4 regions of the Bacillus sp. WC2507 genome follow, and region 1 is predicted to be linked to each of the others. Evidence: predicted binding sites of a transcription regulator. Region 1 holds the regulator's gene; each other region holds the start of a gene.
The links. Region 1 encodes Rex, which represses fermentation and respiration genes when NADH is low (regulators of the CRP and FNR family bind a similar motif). Its sites were predicted from a motif close to TTGTGAAATATTTCACAA; they were not measured.
Positions count from the first base shown of each region.

Region 2: a site for Rex is predicted at 2,620-2,637, ahead of adhE (bifunctional acetaldehyde-CoA/alcohol dehydrogenase). Genes of this name have one in related genera too.
Region 3: a site for Rex is predicted at 5,435-5,452, ahead of ACUN28_RS03610 (DUF1641 domain-containing protein). Genes of this name have one in related genera too.
Region 4: a site for Rex is predicted at 5,256-5,273, ahead of ACUN28_RS03970 (L-lactate dehydrogenase). Genes of this name have one in related genera too.

Region 1 covers NZ_JBQXPN010000001.1:12,947-20,515, forward strand. Annotated here, with positions in the region: gene ACUN28_RS00065 (SMI1/KNR4 family protein) at 1-375, opposite strand, end outside; gene ACUN28_RS00070 (imm11 family protein) at 668-1,240, opposite strand; gene ACUN28_RS00075 (AHH domain-containing protein) at 1,393-1,704, opposite strand; gene groL (chaperonin GroEL) at 1,946-3,583, opposite strand; gene groES (co-chaperone GroES) at 3,622-3,906, opposite strand; gene ACUN28_RS00090 (CPBP family intramembrane glutamic endopeptidase) at 4,308-5,057, shown strand; gene ACUN28_RS00095 (YdiK family protein) at 5,054-5,242, shown strand; gene ACUN28_RS00100 (redox-sensing transcriptional repressor Rex) at 5,275-5,904, opposite strand; gene ACUN28_RS00105 (ABC-F family ATP-binding cassette domain-containing protein) at 6,092-7,569, shown strand, end outside.
Region 2 covers NZ_JBQXPN010000001.1:1,345,164-1,352,732, forward strand. Annotated here, with positions in the region: gene mtnN (5'-methylthioadenosine/S-adenosylhomocysteine nucleosidase) at 1-346, shown strand, start outside; gene ACUN28_RS07205 (O-acetylserine dependent cystathionine beta-synthase) at 429-1,352, shown strand; gene ACUN28_RS07210 (bifunctional cystathionine gamma-lyase/homocysteine desulfhydrase) at 1,355-2,488, shown strand; gene adhE (bifunctional acetaldehyde-CoA/alcohol dehydrogenase) at 2,748-5,351, shown strand; gene ACUN28_RS07220 (YrhC family protein) at 5,478-5,699, shown strand; gene ACUN28_RS07225 (ABC transporter substrate-binding protein) at 5,857-6,804, shown strand; gene ACUN28_RS07230 (FecCD family ABC transporter permease) at 6,810-7,569, shown strand, end outside.
Region 3 covers NZ_JBQXPN010000001.1:685,392-692,960, forward strand. Annotated here, with positions in the region: gene ACUN28_RS03590 (SET domain-containing protein) at 96-491, shown strand; gene murB (UDP-N-acetylmuramate dehydrogenase) at 881-1,798, shown strand; T-box leader at 1,904-2,119, shown strand; gene tyrS (tyrosine--tRNA ligase) at 2,171-3,433, shown strand; gene ACUN28_RS03605 (NAD(P)/FAD-dependent oxidoreductase) at 3,712-4,890, opposite strand; gene ACUN28_RS03610 (DUF1641 domain-containing protein) at 4,935-5,375, opposite strand; gene ACUN28_RS03615 (winged helix-turn-helix transcriptional regulator) at 5,805-6,152, opposite strand; gene ACUN28_RS03620 (MFS transporter) at 6,545-7,569, shown strand, end outside.
Region 4 covers NZ_JBQXPN010000001.1:756,223-763,791, forward strand. Annotated here, with positions in the region: gene ACUN28_RS03925 (acyl-CoA dehydrogenase family protein) at 1-1,274, shown strand, start outside; gene ACUN28_RS03930 (MBL fold metallo-hydrolase) at 1,413-2,135, shown strand; gene ACUN28_RS03935 (TetR/AcrR family transcriptional regulator) at 2,139-2,696, shown strand; gene ACUN28_RS03940 (helix-turn-helix transcriptional regulator) at 2,881-3,108, shown strand; gene ACUN28_RS03945 (DUF2178 domain-containing protein) at 3,105-3,392, shown strand; gene ACUN28_RS03950 (hypothetical protein) at 3,442-3,570, opposite strand; gene ACUN28_RS03955 (CPBP family intramembrane glutamic endopeptidase) at 3,812-4,525, shown strand; gene ACUN28_RS03960 (hypothetical protein) at 4,672-4,857, shown strand; gene ACUN28_RS03965 (spore coat protein) at 4,871-5,119, shown strand; gene ACUN28_RS03970 (L-lactate dehydrogenase) at 5,365-6,315, shown strand; gene ACUN28_RS03975 (PTS transporter subunit IIC) at 6,338-7,351, shown strand; gene ACUN28_RS03980 (phosphatase PAP2 family protein) at 7,407-7,569, opposite strand, start outside.

The DNA of each region.
Region 1 (7,569 bases):
AATAGGACATTGGCCTAATTCATTTTCCTCTTTAAATTTAATTGTTAAAAAACTAATTTCCGTAATTTCGAAAAATACCAATGATTCTTCATCATCTGTATCATCCAAGTTTGGATTATGTTCATAAATATCCTGTCTTAAACGAAAATCTGCAACTGAAATCGGGTCCATAAATCTATTGATTAAATTTCTATTGGTACTTAAAAATCCATAACCAATTTCCTCAAAGAAATGTTTTAGTTCTTTAGGGAACTGTATTTTTAACAAATCCCCTGCTTCTGCTATCTCTTCTTTTGGCAAAGGGTAAAAAATAGGGGTTTGATTAGATTTAATACTTTCGTCTGCTACAATATGTTTTTTCAAAAAGTTAAACATAGCGTTAATACCTCCGTATTAAAGAAGGACTCTTTTTCAATGCTTCCTCAAGCATTGTAATGAAATCATTATATGTTTTCATTACTGTGCCAGATGGTTTATCAAATTCTAGATAAGTACCGTCTGATAAGTTTCTGCTAAAAAACTTCTTACTAAGAGTATTTATTCACTTTTAGTATAGGTATTATATTTGGGTATAGACCAAGTTATATCTACACTATCTCCATCTTATAAGTGTCTAGTTAATGCAAACCATTATTTCAACTTCTATCAGTTATTTTAGGACTTTCTTTTACATGTCCACTTTTGAATCCCATACCTCTACAAATTCAAAACCTTTTAAATCACTTTCTAAAACTGCACTTCTCAACTCATCTGATACAAAAACAGAAGGAATATGTAATATTTCATTTAAGTAAACTTTAAATATTGTTTGGTTCTTAACCATATTAGATAAGAATGCGTATTTTTTGAAGTCTATTACTAAACCAGAGCGTAATTTCTTTAGTATAGCTTTTTCATAATCAATAGCATCTATTGCATTTAAAACGTTAATTATATAATAGACTTCGCCCGTCATATCATGAATTAGGGGAAGAAATTCTACATTATCACCCAGCATAGATTCTAAGAATTTTTTAGCTTTCTCACTAACCATTGGTGTACCAACTTCTCCCCAAAAATGAGGGGAATCACTTTGATTTCCTTCTTCTACACATTTAATACGTATTTCTCCCCATGAATCAGATGCTTTTGCTGCCGAGTCAATTTTTCCTTCAAAATATTTTTTAGAATCTCCTTCTAAATTCAATAGCTGAAAGGATTCATAGTCATCAAATGAACTCTTTAATTCCCAAATTTTCATTTTTACTCTCCTTTGCTATTTTTCTAGTATAAATAAGATTACTCTTTCTTCGATTTATTTAATTTTAATTCACCATTCAATAAACGTTCTCTTATATCATGTAAAGATTCAACAATATCTTCCTGGGTACCGCCTCGTTTCTTAATAAGACTTCATACCCTCTCTACTTCAAGTATGTACTCTGAACTATGATTGCCTATGTGTAAGACTTCAGTAACCACGTATTCATTCACTTTATAAGATAAAAATACTCCGTTAGCCGCCGAATCATGGTCTATCCTAAATTCCTTTAATATTTTTTGTGCCTTTTCTGCCCTACTGTCGTTCCAAGGCGTTAGATGATGCGCTGCATCCTTAAGTTCTTCACGTAATACTTTAGATGCTGTATACGAATCGTGATAATCATTTTTTACATCTACTCTATCCAGAACTTTATCCGCATACTCTTTTATTAGTTCCTGCACATCCTTAATTCTACTTCTTCAACATTCAAAATGTCATTATCGTGACAGTAATCAATAAAACCACCTAAGAGAACCTTATAATTTTGAATATTTACCTCCGTTGTATTCCTAAACTTACGGTCTTCCAGAAATTCTTGGTATGCAAAATTTAACAACACAAAAAAGACTACCTCCTTTTACCAAGGAAGTAGCCTTCTAATTATTTATTTATACATTGCACAGCTTCACAGAGTGATGCTTATTACATCATTCCGCCCATACCGCCCATGCCCATGCCGCCCATGTCAGGCATTCCAGCAGCACCAGCTGGTTCTGGCTTGTCAGCAACTACAGCTTCAGTTGTTAAGAACATAGCTGCAACAGATGCTGCGTTTTGAAGTGCAGAGCGAGTTACTTTAGCTGGATCTACGATACCAGTTTCAAGCATGTTAACCCACTCGCCAGTAGCTGCGTTGAAACCAACGCCTACTTTTTCGCCTTTTAGACGCTCTACAACTACAGATCCTTCTAGACCAGCGTTGATTGCGATTTGACGAACTGGCTCTTCTAATGCACGAAGTACGATGTTGATACCTGTTGCTTCGTCGCCTTCAGCTACGATAGAAGCTACTTTCGTGTATACGTTCATAAGTGAAGTACCACCACCTGCAACGATACCTTCTTCTACTGCTGCACGAGTTGAGTTAAGTGCATCTTCAATGCGAAGTTTGCGCTCTTTTAACTCAGTTTCAGTTGCTGCACCTACTTTAATTACTGCTACGCCACCTGCAAGTTTTGCAAGACGCTCTTGTAATTTTTCACGATCGAATTCAGAAGTAGTTTCTTCTAATTGCGCGCGGATTTGACCGATGCGAGCTTCGATTTGTTGTGAATTTCCGATACCTTCAACTACAGTTGTGTTTTCTTTCGTTACAACAACTTTACCAGCGCGTCCTAAAGATTCAATTGTAGCAGATTTTAAGTCACGACCTAATTCTTCAGTGATTACTTCGCCACCAGTTAAGATTGCGATATCTTCTAGCATTGCTTTACGACGGTCACCAAATCCAGGAGCTTTAACAGCTACTACATTGAATGTACCACGAAGTTTGTTCACTACTAATGTAGCTAATGCTTCACCTTCTACATCTTCAGCAATGATAAGAAGTGGTTTACCTTGTTGTACCACTTGCTCTAATACTGGTAAGATTTCTTGGATGTTAGAAATCTTCTTATCAGTAATTAAGATGTATGGGTTATCAAGAACTGCTTCCATTTTGTCAGAATCAGTAATCATGTAAGGAGATGCATATCCACGATCAAATTGCATACCTTCTACTACGTCTAATTCTGTTGTAAATCCTTTAGATTCTTCTAAAGTAATAACGCCGTCGTTACCAACGCGCTCCATTGCTTCAGCGATTAATTGACCTACTTCTTCGTCAGCTGCAGAAATAGCAGCTACTTGTGCGATAGAAGATTTGCCTTCGATTGGTTTAGAAATCTCTTTTAATTCTGCAATTGCAGCAGTAACAGCTTTTTCGATACCTTTACGAAGACCCATTGGGTTCGCACCAGCTGTTACGTTTTTAAGACCTTCACGAATCATAGCTTGTGCTAATACAGTTGCAGTTGTTGTTCCGTCACCAGCTACATCATTTGTTTTGCTAGCAACTTCTGCTACTAATTTTGCACCCATGTTTTCGAATGCATCTTCTAATTCGATTTCTTTTGCGATTGTTACACCATCATTTGTAATAAGTGGTGAACCAAATTTTTTCTCAAGTACAACGTTACGACCTTTTGGTCCAAGCGTTACTTTTACTGCGTTTGCAAGAGTGTCGACACCGCGAAGCATCGAACGACGTGCTTCTTCACTAAATTTAATATCTTTTGCCATAATAATTGACCCCCTTGGATTTTTTAAGATTTATATAATTAACCGATAACTGCTAAAATGTCACTTTCACGTAAAATCAAGTAGTCTGTACCTTCGTATTTCACTTCAGTACCTGCATATTTTGAGAAGATGATAAGATCACCTGCTGCTACCTCTAAAGCAACACGCTCACCATTTTCAAGCACTCGACCAGTACCTACTGCAATAACTTTACCCTCTTGTGGTTTTTCTTTTGCAGTGTCTGGTAATACAATACCACTTGCTGTTTTTTCTTCTGCTTGAACAAGCTCAATTACAACGCGATCACCTAATGGCTTTAGCATGAACAATAACCTCCTCATTTTGTTATGTAAATTTTATTTATTAGCACTCAACTCACCCGAGTGCTAACACACTTATAATAATAAATAATCTCAATTTCTTTTGCAAGTAAAAAAATCATAATTTTTTCGCAAATTAAGCTATACACTTTTCTATATAGAGTCCCTCTTCTTCTACCTTTACTATATGAATCGTTGTTTCCACTACTCGTATGTTACAATATGAAAGGACACCCTAAGTTGTTTTCGCTATACACACAACTTTCTCCTGTCTTCTATTATCATTTCAAATAAGGATTTACGAAAAAAACATAATTTAAGTGAGGTTTATATCGTAGGTAGCATACTTACATGTTATCCTACCTTATCTCATACACTAGAGTTAGAAAGGATGGTTAAACCATTTGAAAAAACAATATTGGTGGGTTATCGTTACATACATTTTAATGCAGTTATCATCCATTGCTGGATTACCACTTCTGCTGAAAACTGGACTTTATGATAACAGGGGATTTACTAGAGAAGAGAAATTTCAACTCATAACTGGACACTGGGCAATCATTAGCTTCTTTATTGCATTATGTATCGTACTTTGGTTACTTAAAGCTGATATTCGCGACAGACATTTAGATACAAAGCGCTCTACTGTTCCAGCTACGATTGGTTGGATTTTTATCGGATTCTTCTTAGCATTTTTCTCGCAAAGTATTGCCGGTATGATCGAAATGTATGTATTAGGTATTAAACCTGGATCTGAAAATACAGCGAGACTTATGGATATCGCAAGAACGACACCTTGGTTCCTTATCGTTATATCTATAATAGGACCTATTTTGGAAGAAATCGTATTTAGAAAAATTTTATTTGGTACACTGTATAAGAAGTTTAATTTCTTTATTGCTGCTATCATTAGTTCTCTCGTATTCGCAGCAATTCATTTTGATTTTACTCACTTATTGGTATACACTGCTATGGGGCTCGTATTCGCCTTTTTATATGTAAAAACGAAGCGCATTATCGTTCCAATTGCAGCCCATGTTGCAATGAATACATTAGTTGCAATTGCTCAAGTTTTAGTGAGTAATGAACAAATTCAAGAAATGATTAAAGAAGCTGAAAAAATGCAAGGCTTTATCGGAGGATTTTTAGTATGAGAAACTCGCCATTATTCATGGCTGCATTGTACTTCCTTCTTGGATGTATCTTTACACGCTTCGCCATTACGAACGTAACAGATACAATCTGGAATATGTGGACAATACTATTTGCAGTTATGGCAACAATTGATTTTAATTTGGCACTTCGCCTTATCTTAGTTAAATTCACAAAGAAAAAATAATAATAAAACGCAGAGGTCGCTTCCTCTGCGTTTTATTGTGGATAATTCTTCAAAAAGTAAACAAGTGTTTGTAATTCTACTGCTAAATCAATATGATGAATTCTTATATTGTCTGACACATTTAAGCGCGCTGGTGTGAAATTTAAAATACCATGCACGTTCGTTTCCGCCAATCTATCTGCTACAGATTGTGCTACTGTAGCGGGTACTGTTAATATTGCCACTTGTATATCAGTTGATAAACGTTCTTCTAATTCATCTAAATGATATACAGGAATGCCCCCGATTTCTGTTCCGACTTTCTCTTCACTAACGTCAAACGCCATTTCAATTTTTGTATTATTGTTTTTCGTGAAATTATAATGTAAGAAAGCGGTCCCTAAATTACCTACTCCAATAAGTGCTACACGTGTTATATCATCTTGGTCGAGTGTTTCACGGAAAAATGATAATAAATAATTTACGTTATATCCATAACCCTTTTTCCCTAACGCTCCAAAATATGAAAAATCTCTTCGAATCGTTGCGGAATCAACCTTTACCGCTTCGCTCAATTCGGCTGATGAAACACGTTGCTTACCAGAAAGAGATAAGTTTTGGATAAATCGATAGTATAGAGGCAATCGTTTGGCAGTGGCCTGTGGAATTTTGTGCTGATCCATATAACCTCTCCTCTCTTCCTATCTTTATTCATATGCTTGAATCAAATACAGAAGTTTAGCACTCATGAATTTCCCTGTATAATAAAGAAAAGAAGTATTCTCTCTTTATTTTAAACTATACACTATTTTTAGTATGATTGAGAAATATAAACATGGCAAAGTTAAGAAATTATTTGAGGTGAAAACATTGATTTTATTACAAGTAAACGCGCTTTCGAAATTATACGGTGCAGAAACGATTCTTGCAAACATAAAATTGGAAGTTCAAACGAAAGATCGTATCGCATTAGTCGGACGAAATGGAGCCGGAAAATCTACATTATTAAAAATAATAGCTGGTGAGCTATCCCATGATGGTGGCGAAATTATAAAACCGAAAGATGTCTCCATCGGATATTTAGCTCAAAATACCGGGTTAGAAACATCTTTAACAATTTGGGATGAAATGTTAACCGTCTTTACACACTTGCAGCAAATGGAGACAAAACTTCGAAGGCTAGAGCAAGAGATGGGAAAAGAAGAAAACTTTTCAAACGAGGCTATATATGAAAGATTATTAGCTGATTACGATCAATTACAATTAGATTATAAAGATCAAGGTGGCTATCAGTACGAAGCAGATATTCGTTCGATTTTAAGCGGGCTTGGCTTCCCAGTTGAAACGCATCAGACGACGATTTCTACATTAAGCGGTGGACAAAAAACTCGATTGGCTCTCGGTAAATTATTATTAACGAAACCGGACTTACTTATTTTGGACGAGCCTACAAACCATTTAGATATCGAAACATTAACATGGCTTGAACAATATTTACAAGGCTATCCTGGCGCAATACTAATCGTTTCCCATGACCGTTATTTCTTAGATAAACTCGTTACACAAGTATATGAAATTTCGAATAAAGAGAGCAGACGATTTGTTGGTAACTACAGTAAATATTTAGATTTAAAATCAGCGCTATACGAGCAAGAAATGAAACGTTATGAAAAGCAACAGGATGAAATTGCTAAGCTTGAGGACTTCGTTCAAAAAAATATAGCTCGTGCATCTACGACAAAACGTGCGCAAAGCCGTCGTAAACAATTAGACCGAATGGAATTATTAACAAGACCATTAGGTGATTCTAAGTCAGCATCCTTCCACTTCGATATTGAAAAACAAAGCGGAAATGATGTTTTACAAGTAAAGGATGCAACCATCGGCTATGATGAGGATCCGATTATTGAACATGTAACAATGCGCTTAACTCGCGGGGATAGTGTTGCTTTAGTTGGACCGAACGGAATCGGGAAATCCACATTGTTAAAATCACTTGTGAATAAGTTACCTCTACTAAATGGTGATGTTTCTTTCGGATCCAATGTCTCTGTTGGCTATTATGATCAAGAACAAGCTAACTTAACATCTTCTAAGCGAGTTTTAAATGAATTATGGGATGAATATCCATTGCAGCCTGAAAAAGAAATTCGCACGATACTAGGTAACTTCTTATTCACAGGAGATGATGTATTAAAGCCCGTATCTTCTCTTAGTGGTGGACAAAAAGCTCGATTAGCTCTTGCAAAACTTATGATGCAAAAATCGAATTTATTAATTCTCGATGAGCCTACGAACCATCTCGATTTAAATAGTAAAGAGATTTTGGAGAATGCTTTAATTGATTA
Region 2 (7,569 bases), 1.3 Mb from region 1:
TGGATTCAAGGCAGATGAAGCATTAGTTGCATTAGCTGAGAAATGTATGCAGGCAGAAGAAAATATTCAAGTTGTAAAAGGTATGATTGCAACAGGTGATTCATTTATGAGTGATCCAAACCGCGTTGCAGCAATTCGTGATAAATTTGAAGACCTTTATGCAGTAGAAATGGAAGCAGCAGCTGTTGCACAAGTATGCCACCAATATGAAGTTCCGTTTGTTATTATTCGTGCACTTTCTGATATTGCTGGTAAAGAGTCTAATGTTTCATTTGATCAATTTTTAGATCAAGCAGCTCTTCATTCTACAAACTTTATTGTAAAAGTACTAGAAGAGTTAAAGTAATGTAACAAAAAGGCAACTGTCTCATATAAAGAAAATACATACAGTTGCCTTTTCTTTATTGGCAAATAAGGGGGAGAACACGATGAATGTATATCGTGGAGTTCATGAGTTAATTGGTCATACACCAATTGTAGAAATTACTCGTTTTTCACTTCCAGAAGGGGTCCGTTTATTTGCGAAGCTTGAATTTTATAACCCAGGTGGAAGCGTTAAGGATCGCTTAGGAAGAGAATTAATCGAAGATGCGCTAGAAAAAGGGCTTGTTACCCAGGGTGGAACAATTATTGAACCGACTGCTGGAAATACTGGTATTGGACTGGCACTTGCAGCGTTAGAACATGATTTACGCGTTATTGTTTGTGTACCAGAGAAATTTAGTATTGAAAAACAAGAATTAATGAAAGCACTAGGCGCAACGGTCGTGCATACACCGACTGAGCAAGGAATGACCGGTGCAATTGCAAAAGCGAAAGAGTTAGTAAATGAAATACCGAATTCATACTCTCCAAGTCAGTTTGCAAATGAAGCAAACCCTCGTGCTTATTTCAAAACATTAGGTCCTGAACTTTGGGATGCATTGAACGGAGAGATTAACATATTTGTTGCAGGAGCAGGAACTGGTGGTACATTCATGGGGACTGCATCTTATTTGAAAGAAAAAAATGTAGATATAAAAACGGTTATTGTGGAACCAGAAGGATCTATTTTAAATGGTGGTAAAGCTGGTTCACATGAAACGGAAGGGATTGGCCTTGAATTCATCCCGCCATTTTTGAAAACATCGTATTTTGATGAAATTCATACAATTTCTGATCGAAATGCATTTTTACGAGTGAAGGAATTAGCGCAAAAAGAAGGACTGCTTGTTGGGAGCTCTTCAGGAGCAGCATTTCATGCAAGTTTACTTGAAGCAGAGAAAGCGGCACCAGGTACAAATATTGTAACGATTTTTCCCGATAGTAGTGAGCGCTATTTAAGTAAAGACATATACAAAGGATGGGAATAAAAATGAGAGCAAAGACAAAGTTAATTCATGGTATTCGCATAGGAGAACCTTCAACTGGATCTGTAAACGTACCGATCTATCAAACAAGTACGTACAAACAAGAAGCAGTTGGTAAACATCAAGGATATGAATATTCACGTACAGGTAACCCAACACGTGCAGCTTTAGAAGAAATGATTGCTGTATTAGAAAACGGCCATGCGGGATTTGCATTTGGCTCAGGAATGGCTGCTATTACAGCGACAATTATGTTGTTCTCAAAAGGTGACCACGTTATTTTAACTGATGATGTTTATGGTGGAACGTACCGCGTTATCACGAAAGTATTAAACCGTTTCGGTATTGAGCATACATTTGTAGATACAACAAACTTAGAGGAAGTTGCAGAAGCGATTCGTCCAAATACGAAAGCGGTTTATGTAGAAACACCAACGAATCCATTACTAAAAATTACTGATATTAAAAAAATATCTACTCTTGCTAAAGAGAAAGATTTATTAACAATTATTGATAACACATTCATGACGCCATATTGGCAGTCGCCGATTTCTTTAGGAGCAGACATTGTACTTCATAGTGCAACGAAATATTTAGGAGGTCATAGTGACGTAGTTGCAGGTCTAGTAGTTGTAAATAGCCCGCAATTAGCAGAAGATCTTCACTTTGTGCAAAATTCAACAGGAGGCATTCTTGGCCCACAAGATAGCTTCTTACTACTTCGTGGTTTAAAAACATTAGGAATTCGAATGGAAGAACATGAAACGAATTCACGTGCAATTGCTGAGTTTTTAAATAACCATCCAAAAGTAAATAAAGTATATTATCCAGGTCTTGAGTCACATCAAAACCATGAATTAGCAACAGAACAAGCAAATGGATTTGGCGCTATTATCTCATTTGATGTAGATAGCGAAGAAACATTAAATAAAGTACTTGAGAAATTACAATACTTTACACTTGCTGAAAGTTTAGGAGCAGTAGAAAGTTTAATTTCTATTCCATCTCAAATGACACATGCATCAATCCCAGCAGATCGCCGCAAGGAATTAGGAATTACAGATACATTAATTCGTATTTCTGTCGGTATTGAAGACGGCGAAGATTTAATTGAAGATCTAGCACAAGCGCTAGCATAATAAAAATGCACTGCTAATATAGGCAGTGCATTTTTATTACGTTATTTTGTGAAACATTTCACAAAATAGACATACACAAATGAAATGATTTCATGTATATTAAGTTCATGAAGTGTTACTCACGAACAAACTTGTGAAATATTTCACAAACAATGAGGTTCATGTAGGAAAGCAACTCTATTTTTTTTGCGCTAATCGGGACTGATTACGACCTATAGGGTCTTATTTAGTCCAAGATAGCAGAATAGGAGGAATTTACATGGTAGTCAAAGAGAAAGTTGTAAATGAAATGCAGGAAGTAAAAGAGATGATTGATACGTTAGTGAATAACGGTCGGAAGGCTTTACAAGCATTAGAAAGCTTTACACAAGAGCAAATTGACAACATTGTTCATGAAATGGCATTAGCAGGTGTTGATCAACATATGCCACTTGCAAAGTTGGCTGTTGAAGAAACAGGGCGTGGTGTATACGAAGATAAATGCATTAAAAATATTTTTGCTACTGAATATATTTGGCATAGCATAAAGAAAGATAAAACAGTAGGGATTATTCACGAAGATCCTCATGAAGAAATAATAGAAATTGCGGAACCTGTCGGTGTAGTAGCTGGGGTAACGCCAGTAACGAACCCAACGTCGACAACAATGTTTAAAGCATTGATTGCGATAAAAACGAGAAATCCAATTATTTTCGCATTTCATCCTTCAGCACAAAACTGTTCCATTGCAGCGGCGAAAACAGTATATGATGCAGCGGTGAAGGCAGGGGCACCAAAACATTGTATTCAGTGGATTGAAAGACCTTCTGTCGAAGCAACGAAACAATTAATGAACCATGAAGGTGTTGCACTTGTTTTGGCAACTGGAGGAGCAGGTATGGTGAAATCAGCTTATTCTACTGGAAAACCAGCGCTAGGTGTAGGTCCTGGTAATGTACCATGTTATATAGAGAAATCAGCGCATATAAAACGAGCCGTTAATGATTTAATTTTATCAAAAACATTTGATAACGGTATGATTTGTGCATCAGAACAAGCAATCATTGTAGATAAGAAAATTTATGATGATGTGAAAACAGAAATGATTGCAAACAATTGTTACTTTGTAACAGAGGAAGAGAGAAGAAAATTAGAAAAACTTGTTATTAATGAAAATACATGTGCAGTAAATAGTGATATTGTAGGGAAATCCGCACAGTATATTGCCGAATTAGTTGGAATTACTGTGCCTAAAAATACAAAGATGCTTGTAGCTGAAATTCAAGGTATCGGAGCAGCCTATCCACTATCTCGTGAGAAACTGAGTCCAGTATTAGCCTGTGTAAAAGCAAATTCATTAGAAGAAGGATTTACATATTGCGAAGAAATGTTAAACCTCGGTGGTTTAGGACATTCAGCAGTCATCCATTCTGTAAATAAAGAAGTGCAAAAGCAATTTGGATTACGCATGAAAGCTTGCCGCCTTATTGTAAATGCCCCTTCCTCACAAGGTGGAATCGGCGACATATATAATGGATTTATTCCATCACTTACGCTTGGTTGCGGTTCCTACGGGAAAAACTCAGTTTCTCAAAACGTAACAGCGACGCATTTATTAAATATAAAAAGGTTGGCAAATAGAAAAAAGAATTTGCAGTGGTTTAAATTACCACCCAAAATTTATTTTGAAAAACATGCGACAGCATATTTAGCGAATATGCCTAACATTTCACGCGCATTTATTGTAACGGATCCAGGAATGGTTGAGCACGGATATGTAGATACGGTTACACATTATTTACGTAAACATGCAAATGATGTAAAAGTTGAAGTTTTCTTTGAGGTTGAGCCAGATCCATCAGATGAAACAGTGTTTAAAGGTGCGGAAATGATGAGAAGTTTTAAGCCAGATGTAATTATCGCACTTGGTGGTGGTTCAGCTATGGATGCAGCGAAAGGGATGTGGCTTTTCTATGAGCACCCAGAAACAACATTCTATGGAATTAAACAGAAGTTTTTAGATATAAGAAAACGTACATGTAAATATCCGGAATTAGGAAGTAAGGCACAGTTTGTTGCCATTCCAACAACATCAGGAACAGGATCAGAAGTGACACCATTTGCGGTTATTACAGATAAGAAAAATAATATAAAGTATCCACTTGCAGATTATGAATTAACGCCAGATGTAGCAATTGTTGATCCACAATTTGTAATGACAGTACCACCACATGTAACAGCAGACACTGGGATGGACGTATTAACGCATGCAATCGAGGCGTATGTGTCTGTTCTGGCAAATGACTATACAGATGGATTAGCATTAAAAGCCATTGATCTTGTATTTAAATACTTACCAAGAGCATTTAAAGATGGAAATGATGAAGAAGCACGCGAAAAAATGCATAATGCTTCTGCAATCGCAGGGATGGCATTTGCAAATGCTTTCCTAGGTATTAATCACAGTTTAGCACATAAAATTGGACCAGAATTCCATATTCCGCATGGACGTGCGAATGCAATTCTTATGCCGCACGTAGTTCGCTATAATGCTATTAAGCCAAGAAAACACGCATTGTTCCCAAAATATGAGCACTTTGTAGCTGATGAACGCTATGCACATATTGCGAGAACAATCGGGCTTCCAGCAAGTTCAACAACAGAAGGTGTGGAATCACTCGTCCAGGCAATTATTGAGCTTGGAAAAAGCTTAAATATAAATATGAGTATTGCAGGACAAGGAGTTGCTAAAGATGAATTTGAAGAGGTTGTTGGATTATTAGCAGAAAGAGCTTTTGAAGATCAATGTACAACAGCTAATCCAAAATTACCTCTCATTTCAGAGCTGAAAGAAATTTATATGGAAGCATATAAAGGAGAGTAATGGTTATGAAAGAGTCGCAATAAAGCGGCTCTTTTTCTTTTGGAAAACATCTCCCAGAATGGCTGTATTTACTTGTCTTTAAGTTTAAGAGAATATGATACAGTGAAATGGAGGAGTGAGAATATAATGAAAGAATTACAAGAAAAAATAGAAGATTATACTCGGTTCGGACAAATTCTTCTCGCGGTAAGTACATTGTTAATGGTTGGTTTATTGATTCCGAATGGAGCAAAAGAAACAATACAATTTTTTGTTATGATGGGAAGCATCGTTATATTTTTAAGTTTATCATTCTTTTTCTTTCAGCGTGTGAAAGTGATACGAGATCAGTTAGAGGGAAATGAATGAATATTATGAAATAGAGCACTACGAAAAGGACGAATCTTTTTGTAGTGCTCTTTGTTTTTTGTAAAAAATGTATGCGGTTTATATTGACAATGATAATCCTTATCAATTAAAGTAGAATAGTAGTTAATGATTATCATTATCAGTTAGAGGTGGAAGAATGAAAAAATCTATTGCGCTATTCACAGCGATTTTATCTATTTTTTTCTTATTAATCGGTTGCAGTGCAAAAGGAAACGAAAAAGCATCTGCAACAAAAACAGAAAAAGGAAAAGAGAAAATCGAAGTTACCGACCTGTCAGGAAGAAAGGTAACATTTGATAAAGTGCCAGAGAGTTTTGCAACATTAAGTATGGGGGACATGAATATTATTCATGCTTTAGGTGGAAAAATAGTAGGTCGTCCAGATACAAAAATAACTCTTCCAGAGGAGTTAAAGAAAGTACAAGTAATCGGGAATGCACATCAGCCGAATTTTGAGCAAATTGCTAGTTTGAAACCGGATGTACTTATTGCTAACAATGGATTTCAAAAGAATGTTCCAACGGTTGAAGGACAAGGAACGAAAGTAATAATTTCTTCTGCGAACTCTGTACAAGATATTCAAAAGAATATTGAAATATATGGAACGGTAATGAAGAAAGAAGATAAAGCAAAAGAACTTAACCAAAAAATTAATGATCAAATAAAGAAATATGAGAAAAAGAGCGATGTGAAAGCATTGCTAGTGTATGGAGCACCAGGCACTTATTTAGCAGCATTACCAACATCTTTATCAGGTGATATTTTAGAAAAAACAGGTGGAAAAAATATTGCAGCCGATTTTCCAGAAATGAAGGAATATCCGCAATATGCGCAACTAAGCGTAGAACGCATTATTGAGGCAAATCCAGATGTGATTTATTTAATTACACATGGAGATCCAAATAGCGTTAAAAAAGCATTTGAAGGCGAAATGATGAAAAATGAAGCGTGGAAAAATTTAGATGCAGTAAAACAAAATCGTGTAGTTATTTTGCCACCTGACTTATTTGGATCAAATCCTGGAACAAAAGTTACAGAAGCGATGGACTTTATGTATAAAAGTATACAAGATGTAAGGAAATGATAAGTATGGAAAGTAGTGAAGTAGTAAGGGAAAAGGAACATCCTTTTGCGAAAAAAAGATGGATAATAGCAGTTACTTTAGTTGTATTAACGATTCTAGGTCTTTTTTACGGTCTTTTTGCAGGAAGTTTGTCCTTTTCTTTACGAGAAATTCTAGCTGGCATACAAGATGAGGGTTCGACAGTTCATCGAATTGTATGGGATCTTCGTATACCGAGAGTGCTCGTTGGATTTATAGTGGGAACATGTTTAGCAGCATCTGGTGCACTGCTACAAGGGGTTATGAGAAATCCTCTTGCAGATCCTGGTATTATCGGGGTTTCATCTGGAGCAGGCCTTGTAGCAATTGTAATTATGATTTTATTCCCTCAGCATATGGCTTTTTTACCGCTCGGTGCGTTTTTAGGAGCTTTCATAACGGCGATGGTCATTTATGCTTTATCATGGCAAAAAGGGGCACCTCCTTCAAGAATTGTCTTAGTAGGGGTGTCAATTAATGCATTAATTGGTGCAGCGACGTCAGCGTTAATGTTATTACATAGTGACAAAGTACAATCCGTGTTACCGTGGTTAGCAGGCGGCATTGGTGGTGTAAGTTGGGTACATTTAAACATGATTATTTATTATGCAATATTCGCTATTATACTAGCCTTCTTTGGTATTAAGCATATTCGAGTATTAATGCTTGGAGATGAAATGGCGAAATTATTAGGTTATAACGTGGAGAGAAGCCGGTTTTATTTAATAGTAGTAAGCACATTATTAG
Region 3 (7,569 bases), 670 kb from region 1:
TTAATTAGTGGGGCTATACGCTACTAATTATTAGTTGAACCCCGCAAATAGCGGAATTAAAATACTTCAAAGAAAGAATTATATAGGTGACGCATATGATCGAAGTTAAGACTTCTGAACTTAGTGATGGAGAATTTAATAGAGGTGTATTTGCAACTCGTGATATTAAAAAAGGTGAGTTGATACACGCAGCACCAGTTATCTCTTATCCGAATGAACAGCATGAACACATTGAGAAAACGTTACTTGCTGATTACGCATTTGAGTATGGGATCAATCATACGGCAATCCTTTTAGGATACGGTATGTTATTTAATCATTCATATAAACCAAATGCAACGTATGATATTGTCTTCGAGAACCATACGTTTAACTTCTTCGCTTATAAGGATATAAAAGCGGGAGAAGAAATCTTAATCAATTATAATGGTGAAGTTGATAATGACGAGCTGTTATGGTTTGATAAAGAAAAAGAAGAGAACGAAAAGTAATTTACAATAAGTAATAAAAGGGATGCTTTTACATAGGTAAAAGCATCTTTTTTATTGATGAAAATAAAGTAAAGATTACAAAAAAATACCACTTTATTTTCGTGTGGTATAGTAAGATACTGAAGGATAGTGTTTTGAAAAAGTAATATATTTTACAAATTGTTGTCTTTCTGATGACATGTCAGGTTTAGTAGCCCATTTGGGTTGCTTTATTATGCAATATATATTTTAATATGAGTGGCACCTCTTATAAATTAAGAGGTTTATAGGTGTCTCGAATTGATTTTGGGTACACTGTATCCACCACTTTAGGTTCATTTCATGTACGTGGGGATATTATGGGCCCGTATAACGGGATAAAAAGAATATAGAAATAGAGGAATCGTAAAATGAATATGCAAGAGGTTTATAAATATTTAAGTACGGTATTGCCTGAAGGTCATGTTAAACAAGATGAAATGTTAAAGAATCATACGCATATTAAAGTTGGCGGAAAAGCAGATGTATTTGTTGCGCCTACGAATTATGATGAAATTCAAGAAGTTATCAAATATGCTAACGAATATAATATTCCAGTTACGTTTTTAGGAAATGGATCGAATGTCATCATTAAAGACGGTGGAATTCGCGGAATTACAGTAAGTTTAATTCACATTACAGGTGTGACTGTAACAGGAACGACGATTGTAGCACAGTGTGGTGCAGCAATTATTGACGTATCACGTATTGCATTAGATCATAATTTAACGGGTCTTGAGTTTGCTTGTGGTATTCCAGGTTCAGTTGGCGGAGCATTATATATGAATGCTGGTGCTTACGGGGGGGAAGTATCGTTTGTATTAACAGAAGCTGTTGTAATGACAGGTGATGGAGAGCTACGTACTTTGACGAAAGAAGCATTTGAATTTGGATATCGAAAGAGTGTATTTGCAAACAACCATTACATTATTCTTGAAGCGAGATTTGAACTTGAAGAAGGTGTACGTGAAGAAATTAAAGAAAAAATGGATGATTTAACGTTTAAACGTGAGTCAAAACAACCTCTAGAATATCCTTCATGTGGTAGTGTATTTAAGCGCCCACCGAATAACTTTGCTGGTAAATTGATTCAAGAATCAGGACTACAAGGTAAGCGAATTGGTGGAGTGGAAGTTTCTCTAAAACACGCTGGATTTATGGTGAATGTTGATAACGGAACAGCACAAGATTACATTGATTTAATTCACTTTGTACAAAAGACCGTTGAAGAGAAATTTGGCGTGAAGTTAGAGCGAGAAGTAAGGATTATTGGGGAAGATCTACAGTAATCTTTGAATTAAAAGTGTATAAAAGTATGAATTATTTTGAAATAATATTTGGGTATTGTTGACAATTTGTTTTCAATTCAATATAATGGCTAATAATTTAACAAATAACATACGTTGAAAGAGCCCAGTAGCAGTTTGTCACTGTTAACGAGAGAGCTAGGGGTTGCTGGAACCTAGCACAAACAAACTTGCGAATTACACTCTGGAGTATCTTAGGTAATGCTAAGCGGATTGGCAATCGATATTATTGCTAAGAGTGGTATGAGTAGCTATGCTATTTATACAAACTGGGTGGTAACACGGTGAATCATCGTCCCTATGTCATAGACATAGGGACTTTTTGTTTTCAAAAAATAGAGGGGATGACAAAAGATGAATATTATTGATGAATTAGAATGGCGCGGCGCCATTAATCAACAGACGGACGAAGAAGGTTTACGTAAGCTAGTAGATGAGAAAAAGATTTCACTATACTGCGGAGTGGATCCGACTGGTGATAGTATGCATATCGGACATTTGATTCCGTTTATGATGATGAAGAGATTCCAGTTAGCTGGCCATCATCCTGTTATTTTAATTGGCGGGGCAACAGGAACAATTGGTGATCCGAGTGGACGACAATCAGAGCGTCAACTTCAAACGTTAGAAGTGGTTCAGCATAATGTAGATGCGTTAACAGCGCAAATGAAAAAGCTATTTGATTTTGGCGGAAATAGCGAAGTGAAGATGGTAAATAACTACGACTGGACACATGAAATAAACATTATTGAGTTTTTACGTGATTACGGGAAAAACTTTAGCATTAATAGCATGTTAGCGAAGGACATTGTAGCAAGTCGTTTAGATACAGGGATTTCTTTCACGGAATTTACGTACCAAATTTTGCAAGCGATGGATTTCCATCATTTATACACGAAAGAAGATGTGCAACTGCAAATTGGTGGTAGTGACCAATGGGGAAATATTACGAGTGGATTAGATTTAATTCGTAAGTTAGAAGGGCACGAAGCGAAAGTGTTCGGATTAACGATTCCGTTATTATTAAAATCAGATGGTACGAAGTTCGGTAAATCAGCAGGTGGTGCGGTTTGGCTTGATTCTGAAAAAACAACACCGTTTGAATTTTACCAGTTCTGGGTGAATACAGATGACCGTGATGTCGTTAAATACTTGAAATACTTTACGTTCTTAACGAAGGAGCGCATTGATGAATTGGCAGCGAAGGTAGAAACAGAGCCTCATAAGCGTGAAGCACAAAAAGTATTAGCAGAAGAAATGACGAAATTCGTTCATGGAGAAGAAGCATTATTGCAAGCGGTGAAAATTACAGCAGCGTTGTTTAGCGGAGATATTAAATCGTTAACAGCCGATGAAATTGAACAAGGCTTTAAAGAGATGCCAACATTCGAGTCTTCAAAAGAAACGAAAAACATCGTAGAATGGCTAGTTGATTTAGGAATTGAACCATCTAGACGACAAGCACGCGAAGACATTAATAATGGTGCGATTTCTATGAATGGTGAAAAAGTAACAGATGTGGGTACGGATGTAACTGTAGAAAATTCATTTGATGGACGATTTATTATTATCCGTAAAGGGAAGAAGAACTACAGCCTTGTGAAGTTAGGAGAATAGTTTGTGTGAAAGGATGGGAGTAGGAACAATACTTCCATCCTTTCGTATACATAATTTAGATGTAAAATAATCAGTAAATTTAGATAATTAAAAGGGTTATATTATTCTTCTGCCGAATAAATAAGTTAGAGAAAATTACGGATAAAGTGAAACTTTAATCAGTGGGAGGGGTTGATCCCCACTGATTATTAGTTGAACCAATCGGACTTTTACTGCCCGATAATGCGGGATAAAAATAGCCCGAACCATGCTGGGCATGATTCGGGCTTATATTCAGATTAGTAAGCTAAGCTGAATAGACCTTTAATGTGTGATAAGTAACGAACGTTACTTGCTTCTTTCATTAATGATGCTGGTAAACCTTTAAGTGGAGTATTGCTTGCTCCGATTGTAGCAACCGCATCTTTACGTCCTAGACTAGCAAGTGTTCCAGAGTTTACAGGTGCGAACTCTTCGAATGCTTTGCCTTCTAGTGCTGCGTATAAGTTGTATCCAATTAACTCACCCATTTGCCAAGCGATTTGTGCAGTTGGTGGGTATGGACGACCATCTGGAGAGAAGACAACAGCGCTGTCTCCAGCAACGAATACGTCTTTGTGAGAAGTAGATTGTAGGTATGCATCAACTGTTGCACGACCACGGTTTACTTCAAGACCTGATTCACCGATTAATGGGTTACCTTGTACGCCACCTGTCCAAACGAATGTGTTAGCAACAAGTTTTTGACCGTCTTTTAAGTCAATTTCATTGCCAGCAACGTTTGTTACAGGAAGACCTGTTAAGAATGTAACACCGCGTGCTTCTAGGCTAGTAGTTGCACGTTCGATTAAGTGGTCTGGTAATACTGGAAGGATTTTTGGACCTGCTTCAACAAGAAGAAGTTTAACTTCTTTTGGATTTACGCCGTGGCTTTTTGCAAGTTTAGGCATAATGTCAGCAAGCTCACCAACTAGCTCAACGCCAGTTAATCCGCCACCACCGATTACGATTGTAGCATCAGCTTCGTTTTTCGTTTTCGCGTATTCACGAATACGGTCTTCAACGTGTTTGTAGATTTTGTTTGCATCAGCAGCAGATTTTAATACCATGCTGTTTTCTTCTAGTCCTGGAATACCGAAGTAAGCAGTTTTACTTCCTAAAGCAACTACAAGTGCATCGTAAGATAAAGTAGTGCCACCAGCTAGTTTGATTTCTTTGCTATCAACTGAGAATGACTCAACTGTTGCAATTTTAAGATCGATGTCTTTACCTTTGAAAAGCTTTGTAAGTGGCATTGCAATTGCTTGCTCAGCAACGTTACCAGCTGCAAGGCGGTGTAGTTCAGTGATAATTTGGTGTGTTGGGTATTGATTAATCACTGTAACTTGTGCTTCTGATTTGCTGTAATATTTACGTACGTTTAAAGCGGCAAGAAGACCGCCATAACCAGCGCCTAAGATGACAATTTGTTTTGACATAGTATGATATCCCCCGTCTTTACTAATTGTTGTTATAAGTTAACTTATTTATTGTTACGTTCTGCACTAATTTGAAGATATGCGTTCACAAAGCGGAACATTTTTTGTGCTTGTGGGTCTTTTAATAATTTTAATAGACCGAACAGGCCGATAACTTCGTTGCTTTCGTCAGCACGATCTTTCGCTTCGATTGCAGTAGCAGCCATGCTTTTCACTGTATCTTTTACAGGTTCTACAAGCTCTGTGATTGCACCAACAGTGTCGCTTTTTAATACTTCATCAGTAGCAACAGTTTGAGCGAAGTCATAAGACTTAGTTAAAATGTTAACAAGCTCAGTTAATTTTGGAAGCTGTTCTACTAGTGTAGTTAATGATTCTTGTACCTCAGGTTTTAACAACTGATCAAGTACATCAAGTTGTCCTTGGCTAGCAGAAATTTGTACAGTTTCTTGTTCTGGCTTTGTTTGAGTCATAGTTTCTGGCATCTCCAATTCTCCTTTACGATAGCAATACTCTTATTTTTGATAGGTAAGATAGTAAACGCTTGCGAAACTTTATACAAAGTTTCACAAAGCACAATAAAATGCCTTTAAATTTATGCCAGCAAGTAAGCTGAAATCATAAATCCAAAACCATAATGTCTTACCTATTATTTATGAACTGTCCGATACATGGCTTGTCCGCATAATGGAAAGCTCCGTTACCGGAAAGTGTATATAATATATATCCTATATTATATACTATATACACCTATGTTAACATAAAAATGATTCCTAATTATTCGATATTAAGCGTATAACGTAGTACTGACAAGGCGTGAAAGCGCATAAATTATTTTGATAAGGTTAGAAATGTACGTATATATAAAGAAAAAAAGGAAAAAATGGACAAATTTATGTTCATTTTTTCCTTTTTTATTGTTCACCCTCTGTAATTAGCATCGATGTATTACCGCTTTTTTCAAGATGGCATTCGCCCCAAGTACAAAGAGAATCAAGAATGGATTCTAAAGACCAACCGTAGTCTGTAAGAGAATATTCTACTTTCGGTGGTACTTGATTGTATACCTTTCTTTGAATAACTCCATCTTCTTCTAGTTCGCGTAATTGCTGTGTTAACATTTTTTGTGTAATACCAGGCATGAGACGTTTTAATTCACTCGTTCTCTTTGTCCCTTTCGTTAAGTGGCAAAGAATAACGACTTTCCATTTTCCGCCGATAACCTCTAAAGTTGCTTCAACGGGAATATTATATTTCTTCATATAAAAATCTCCTTTGATGAATGTAGATGTCAGTTTTCCAACAAAAGAAGCTAAATAATTTAAATGTTACTAAAAAGTACCTATAGCACTTTAAAGTACGTACTTTTTATCATGTTGAATATGTTCCATAATAGCATACGTAAGAGGGAAATGAGTAGTACGGTACTAAAAAGTGCCTATGTTACTTTTTGGTACCTATCGTACTTTAAAGTGCGTTCTTCAAAAAAAGAGTGAAGCCATTCATAATAGCATATATCAGCAGTAACATTATCTTTGTAGAAGAAAAAAGGCCTTTTTTCATACTATTATGATTGGATTTCTCGCATTAAGGAGGAGTTCAATTGAATTCATATACAATATCTTCTTCGGCAGTACAGAAGAATCGGAGAAGTATGTTTGCTTTATTGGCACTAGCAATTAGTGCGTTTGGAATTGGTACCACCGAATTTATTAGTGTCGGTTTATTACCATCTATTTCAGAGGATTTACATGTTTCCGTTACAACAGCGGGCTTAACCGTTTCTTTATATGCGTTAGGAGTAGCGTTTGGTGCCCCAGTATTAACGTCATTAACAGCTAGTATGTCGCGAAAGACGTTATTAATGTGGATTATGATTATTTTCATTGTTGGTAATGGAATTGCGGCAGTGGCAACAAGTTTTACAGTGTTACTTATCGCGAGGGTTGTATCTGCTTTTGCACACGGCGTTTTTATGTCGATAGGATCCACAATTGCGGCTGCGCTTGTACCAGAGAATAAACGTGCGAGTGCAATTGCATTTATGTTTACTGGATTAACTGTTGCGACCATTACAGGCGTACCAATTGGAACATTTATAGGTCAACAATTTGGCTGGAGAGCATCGTTTATGATAATTGTGGTAATTGGAATCGTTGCCTTAATTGCCAATAGTATGCTGATTCCGTCTAACTTGAAAAAAGGTACGTCCGTATCATTTCGTGATCAATTCAAACTGATTACGAACGGAAGGTTATTACTTGTTTTCATCATTACTGCATTAGGATACGGTGGGACATTTGTAACGTTTACGTATTTATCTCCGTTACTACAAGAAGTAACAGGGTTTAAAGCAAGTACTGTTACAATCATTTTGTTAGTGTACGGAATTGCAATTGCGATTGGGAATATGGTCGGCGGAAAATTATCAAATCATAATCCGATTCGAGCGTTATTTTACATGTTCTTTATTCAGGCAATTGTATTATTTGTTTTAACATTTACAGCACCATTTAAAGTCGCTGGGTTAATCACAATTATTTTCATGGGACTATTCGCATTTATGAATGTTCCAGGGCTGCAAGTATATGTCGTTATTTTGGCTGAGCGCTTTGTGCCTAGCGCTGTCGATGTTGCATCAGCAATGAATATTGCAGCATTCAACGCAGGAATCGCTCT
Region 4 (7,569 bases), 740 kb from region 1:
AAGGTACACATTACGTATTAAACGGTGAAAAACAATGGATTACAAACTCTGCATTTGCTGATGTATTTATCGTATACGCAAAAATTGATGGAGAGCACTTCTCAGCATTTATCGTAGAGAAAGAGTATGCTGGCGTATCTACAAGCCCAGAAGAAAAGAAAATGGGTATTAAATGTTCATCAACTCGTACTTTAATTTTAGAAGATGCATTAGTACCGAAAGAAAACTTACTTGGTGAAATCGGTAAAGGTCATATTATCGCGTTCAACATTTTAAATATCGGCCGTTATAAATTAGGTGTTGGTACAGTTGGATCTGCGAAACGTGCAGTAGAAATTTCAGCACAATATGCAAACCAACGTCAACAGTTCAAACAACCAATCGCTCGATTCCCATTAATTCAAGAGAAACTTGCGAATATGGCAGCGAAAACATATGCAGCTGAAAGCTCTGTATATCGTACAGTAGGTCTATTCGAAAGCCGCATGAGCACATTATCTGAAGAAGAAGTAAAAGACGGTAAAGCAGTAGCAGCTTCTATCGCTGAATATGCAATCGAGTGTTCTTTAAATAAAGTATTCGGTTCTGAAGTACTAGATTATACAGTAGATGAAGGTGTTCAAATTCATGGTGGTTACGGATTTATGGCAGAGTACGAGATTGAAAGAATGTACCGTGACTCTCGTATTAACCGTATTTTCGAAGGAACGAACGAAATTAACCGCCTAATCGTACCAGGTACGTTCTTACGTAAAGCGATGAAAGGTGAATTACCGCTTCTTCAAAAAGCACAAAAATTACAAGAAGAGTTAATGATGATGATGCCAGAAGAAGTAGGCGATGAGCCATTAGCACTTCAAAAATATTTAGTAACTAACGCGAAAAAAATCGGCTTAATGGTAGCTGGATTAGCAGCTCAAAAATACGGTAAAGCACTAGATAAAGAGCAAGAAATTCTTGTGAATATCGCTGACATCGTAAGCAACCTATACGCAATGGAGTCTGCTGTTCTTCGTACAGAAAAAGCAATTAAAACAACTGGCCTTGAAAAGAATAAACAAAAAGTGTTATACACTGAAGTATTCTGCCAAGAAGCATTCAACGAAATCGAAGCAGATGCGAAAGAAACACTTATCGCAGTTGAAAACGGCGACATGCTGCGCATGATGTTATCATCATTACGTAAATTAACTCGCCACACACCACTTAACGTAATTCCGAAGAAACGTGAGATCGCTGCGAAAATTTTAGAAGATGAGCGTTACACAGTTTAATACCTTTAAATAACAGTAGTCGTATAAACGACTACTGTTATTTTTTTTGAAAAAAAGAAATTTTTAGTGACATAAAACTAATGACATTAGTATAATAAAACTAATGGTATTAGTTTTCGTGAAAAGGGAGATGGAAATATGAGAATGATACATGAAAAAACGGTATATCAATTGTCATTTTTGCCAAGAGTGTTTCCTGTAAATTGTTACTTTTTGGAGGAAGAAGATGGTTTAACTTTAATTGATGCTGCTTTGCCATATAGCGCAAAAGGGATCTTGCAGGCGGCTGAGAAAATAGGGAAACCAATTACTAAGATTGTATTAACACATGCGCATGATGATCACATCGGTGCATTAGACGCATTAAAGGAAGTAATTCCTCATGTTCCAGTCTATATTTCTAAGAGGGACGCAAAGCTGTTAGAAGGAGATACGACGTTACAAAAGGATGAACCAAATACGCCAATAAAAGGCGGTGTACCTAAAAAGATAAAAACGGTACCTGATGTTTTATTAGAAGATGGCGACCGAGTTGGATCGCTTCTTGCGATTATAACACCGGGACATACACCAGGCTCCATGTCGTTTCTTGATGTAAGAAATAAAGCTCTGATTGTCGGGGATGCATTCCAAACAAGAGGAGGTATGGCTGTTTCAGGACAAATGAAATTTTGGTTTCCGTTTCCGGCGATGGCAACGTGGAGCAAAGACATATCATTACAAAGTGCAGAGAAGTTAAGAGAATATGAGCCTTCCTTGCTTGCGGCAGGGCACGGAAAAATGATAAAGGATCCAGGGGTTGTCATAGAGCTTGCTATTAAGGAAGCGAAGCGGAATATAGAAAGTAAGAAAGAGGGTTAATTTATGTCACCGAGAATCGGACTTACATTACAGAAAATTATAGAAACAGCTGCAGAAATAGCAGATGCAAATGGAATACAAGAAGTAACGTTAGCTTCATTAGCGCAAACGTTAGGGATACGTTCTCCCTCACTATATAATCATGTGAAAGGGTTACAAGATGTACGGAAACATCTTGGTATTTACGGAATACAACAGCTGCATAACAAGCTGGAAGAAGCGACCGAGAATAAACGTATGGATGAAGCAATTCATGCATTAGGAGAAGCGTATGTAGCATTCGTACGCAAACATCCTGGACTGTATGAAGCAACCTTTTTACGAGATGAAGAAGTAAGAAAAGCAGGAGACGGAATTGTGAAGCTTTGTCTTCATGTTTTACAACAATACGGCTTAGAAGGAGAGAATGCACTTCATGCGACACGTGGATTCAGAAGTATTTGTCATGGATTTGCGTCGATTGAACAGCAGGGTGGATTTGGTTTGCCGCTAGATTTAGATACAAGTTTACATGTATTATTGGAAACGTTTATTAAAGGATTACATGGAATGAGAAATTAAATAAGAAGCGAGGCAACTAAAAACCTTAGAAGCGATTCTAAGGTTTTTTTAGTGCATATGATTCCAAAAGAATGGTAGGTGGGAGGATTAAAGTTTCACTTTATTTATGTTAAAAATAGTTTACATGATGTTAAAAATAAATTACAATCAAAATATAGAAAATAATGTAAAACAAGGAGAGGTTATGAAACAAAGTGGGAATTTACAAAATAATCTCGTTGTACTCAGAGCAGAAAAGCGCTGGTCACAAACAGATTTAGCGAACAAAGCTGGGGTAAGTAGACAAACAATCGCCTCAATTGAAGCGAATCGTTATAATCCATCTTTAATTTTAGCTTTTGAAATTGCACATATTTTAGGTAAGGAGTTTCATGAAGTTTTTCAATATAAGATAGAGGGGGAAACGGAATGAGTATTGTAATAGGGATAATAATCTCAGTAGCAGGGCTAATAGGTGTTTTATATTCAACACGTTTTCAGAAGAATGAAGGGGAAGATGAAAGAGGCGAGCATATTACAGGGAATGCAGCTAAAATTTCATTGTTTGTATTTTTATTTCTATATTTAGTTATCTTTTTAATTGGGAATCTATATTCATTGACAGGTGAACAGTATAAATTAGCAAATGCATTTTTATTAGCAGGGGTACTTTGTTCTTATGCTTTAACTATCGTAGTTTTAAAAAGAAGATATTAACTGGAAAAGAGTCTCTAATGGTTTAGAGGCTCTTTCTTGTTAAATGATATTATTTAGCTGGTTTGAAAAATGTGTATATGGCTAAGGAAAGGCAAACGAAAATAAATGCGATAGGATCTTGATATGGACTAGGCTCAGAACCTTTCTGGATTTCTGTAAGGAAGTCATGTGTTTTCATGTTCATTGCTCCTTTAACTAATAAGTTTTATATGATGCGAGGGTTATGGTGGATAGGAAGTGTTTTTTGAAATTTCATATAATAATTATTGCATAGCAATCCTATTCCTAAAACTATAAAATATAAAGTTTTCATAATATGTAAAATTGCATATTATTCTTTTTGGAAATTTTGTTATATTATCTTTATATTTCAATTAAAGGGTTTTATTAAGATAAATGAGAATAACTGGAGGGATACTGTGAGTAAAACAGTGTTAGAAGCGTATAGTGTGGAAAGAAAAATAGAGAATATAACATATAAAAATCTATTTGTAACGATAGCAATGATTATAGGGAGTTCACTCCTAGGAGGATTATTCCTTGGTTTAGCCTTTGAGATTTATGGAGAAGAAGTATTAAGTACTAATTTAGAAGGATATTATTTACTCTTATTTGATGCAGCTGTTGTTGCTATCGTTTTATTAGCTTATAAACCAGTTCTTCATTTTATTAAATCTATTTGGGATGTATCCGTTTTGAAGAATGGGAAGACATATTTATATCTATTAATTGGTTTTATAGTCATTGCGTTATCACAATATTTAACGTTACATGTGTTTAGTTTTGAAAGTGCAGCAGAACAGAAGGAACAATTAGGGAGCTTCGGGATTCAAAATAGCATACAAAGTATTATATATGTGTTAAGTGTTGCTATAATTACACCGGTTAAAGAAGAAATTCTATTTCGAGGTATTTTATATCGATTTTTAGAAAAGAAATATAATTTTTTAGTTGGTATCATTATTTCTTCCTTCATTTTTGGAATTCTTCATGGAGGTCTTCTAATTACGGCAACGATTATGGGAATGGTATTTGCAATGTTATACAAAAAGACGCAATCTATTATACCTAGTATTATTTTACACATTGTATGGAACTTACTTGTGAGTATAAGTATGATTGTGTCTCTATAAAAATAAATACATAACCAGTATAAAAGATGAATGGCTTAGCTATTCATCTTTTATTTTGTATGCACGTGAAAAAGCTAATTCATGTATACAATCAAAAAAGAGCTAAATACTAACAGTGAACGAATAAAGAAAGGTAGGAGTATTCTATGCAAAACTTAACAGAGCTTGAAGTAGAAAACTTACGTCATTTAATTGGTGGACACGCAACAATTATTAACAAGTTGGAGCAGTATGCACAGACGTGTACAGATCCACAACTGAAACAAATGCTACAAAAGGATGCGCAAGATGCACGAAATACGAAACAGCAATTAATGACTTTTCTAGGATAGGAGGAAGCAGAACATGAATGAAAAAGATATGGTAAATGATTATTTAGCAGGGTTAAATGCAAGTTTAACAAGTTATGCAAATTATATTTCTCAGTCTGATAATGAACAGTTACATCAAACGTTAATCCAAATTCGTAATCAAGATGAGATGCGTCAACGTAATATGTATGAGTACGCAAAGCAAAAGAGTTATTATAAGCCAGCTGCACCTGCTAACCCAATGATTGTACAGCAATTAAAAGGTCAATTAAGTGCGGAATAAGGGGATAAAAAAACGAGCGAATGAAGTCGCTCGTTTTTTTGTTTTGGGCATGTCAATAAATATATAATAAATATTTTTCCAGTTGTAACAAATATGACGAAAATGGAATATAACAATTCACAAAAAGGACAAAAGTTTGCTCAACATTTCACAAAGTATCCATGGTTTCTATCGTGGGAATCTCTATAATTAGGAGTGTAAAGAACAAAAGAAATAGATTATATGATCAATTAGGAGAGATTGCTATGAAAAGAAATACAAGAAAAATTGCAATTATCGGTACTGGATTAGTTGGATCAAGTTGTGCATATTCCATTGTAAATCAAGGCATTTGCGAAGAACTATTATTAATTGATATAAATCATGAACGTGCAGTTGGGGAAGCAATGGATTTATCACACTGCATTAACTTTACAAATACAAGAACAAAAGTATATGCAGGAAGCTATGAAGACTGCAAAGATATGGATATCGTTATTATTACAGCAGGACCAGCACCAAAACCTGGACAAAGTCGCTTAGATACTTTAGGAGCGAGCGCTAAGATTATGGAAAGTATTGTTGGCGGCGTAATGGAAAGTGGATTTGATGGTATTTTCTTACTTGCATCGAACCCAGTTGATATTATTACATATCAAGTGTGGAAATTATCTGGATTACCTAGAAATCGTGTGATCGGTACTGGTACATCACTAGATTCTTCTCGCTTACGAACAATTTTATCTGAAATGTTACATGTAGATCCTCGTAGTATTCATGGGTATTCTCTAGGAGAACATGGTGATTCTCAAATGGTTGCTTGGTCTCACGTAACTGTTGGTGGAAAGCCGATTCTACAAATTTTAGAGGAGAAAAAAGACCAATTTGGTGAAATAGATTTAGATGAAATTGTTGAGAAGACTGCAAAAGCTGGATGGGAAATTTATAAACGAAAAGGTACTACTTATTACGGAATCGGAAATTCTCTAGCGTATATTGCGAGCTCAATCTTTAATGATGATCACCGTGTAATTGCTGTATCAGCCATTTTAGATGGTGAGTACGGTGAATATGATATTTGTACAGGAGTACCAGCTATTATTACTAGAGATGGTATGAAAGAAATTGTAGAACTAAATTTAACAGAGGATGAAGAATCTCGATTCGCAAAATCAAACGATATGTTACGTGATTATATGAAAACAATTGGTTACTAACTTATAGGAGAAGGTGAAACAAATGAAGGAATATATAATGTCTCGTGTATTTAAAGCATCAGCTGGAATCGCACAAGGTATTTTCGTATCCCTTGGAATTGGTTTACTAATCGAAAATATAGGAAGAATTGTTGATATTCCATTGCTTATTACAATCGGAGTTGTTGCAAAATCACTTATGGCACCAGCCATTGGTGCCGGAATTGCTTTTATGCTCGGTGCAAACGGTCTTGTAATCTTCTCGGCTATGGTAGCTGGAGCAATTGGTGCCGGATCCATTTCAATTACTGAAGCAGGCCTAATCATTAAAACAGGTGAGCCAATCGGTGCATTATTAACAGCGACTTTAGCTGTATATATTGGTAAACGTTTAAGTGGAAAAACTGCGTTAGATATGATGCTCGTTCCATTTGCGGCCATATTAGGTTCTGGTTTAGTCGGTATTTGGTTGTCTCATAATATTACTCCTGTGTTAAACACAGTTGGAGCGTTTATTAAAGATAGTTCAGCTGGTAGCCCGTTTATCGCTTCTATCGTCATTGCAGTCGTTTGGGGACTATTACTCATCTCTCCAGCTTCATCAGCTGCGTTAGCGATCGCACTTAGCTTAGACGGTGTTGCAGGCGGTGCTGCTCTTGCTGGATGTGTAGCTCAGTTTATCGGATTCTCTGTCATCTCAGCGAAAGAAAATAATTTAGGTGGTATATTAGCTCAAGCTCTTTGTACTCCGAAAGTACAGTTGCCAAATATCACTAAAAATCCAATGATTCTCGTCCCAACAGTCGTCGCCAGTGCTATAGTTGGTCCTGTATCAGCATTAATTTTCCAACTGGAAGCAGGAAAAGAAATTGCAGGTCTTGGATTAAGTTCTCTTATCGCACCAATTAATTTAATTTCCAGCGAAGGATGGGAAGTTGTCCCAGCGATGGTAATCACTTATATCATCATTCCAGTAGCTGTTTCTTATATACTTTACATTGCTCTTAAAAAAGCAGGTCGTATTCACTCTGGTGATATGACTGTACCGCAATCTTAAATTGAAAATCTCCTTTTATATAGAGAAAAGCAGACTGGAAGCCACAGTCTGCTTTTTACATTTTTTGATTTTGTTTTACTGGAACACGTACGGTTTCTTTTGCTAATAAAAGCTGAACGCCGAAGTAAAGTATGCTTGCAAGCGTCATTCCAGAAATGGCGTCTACAAATGCGTGTTGCTTCGTAAATAGCGTTGATAAAATAATAAGCGTACCGAAG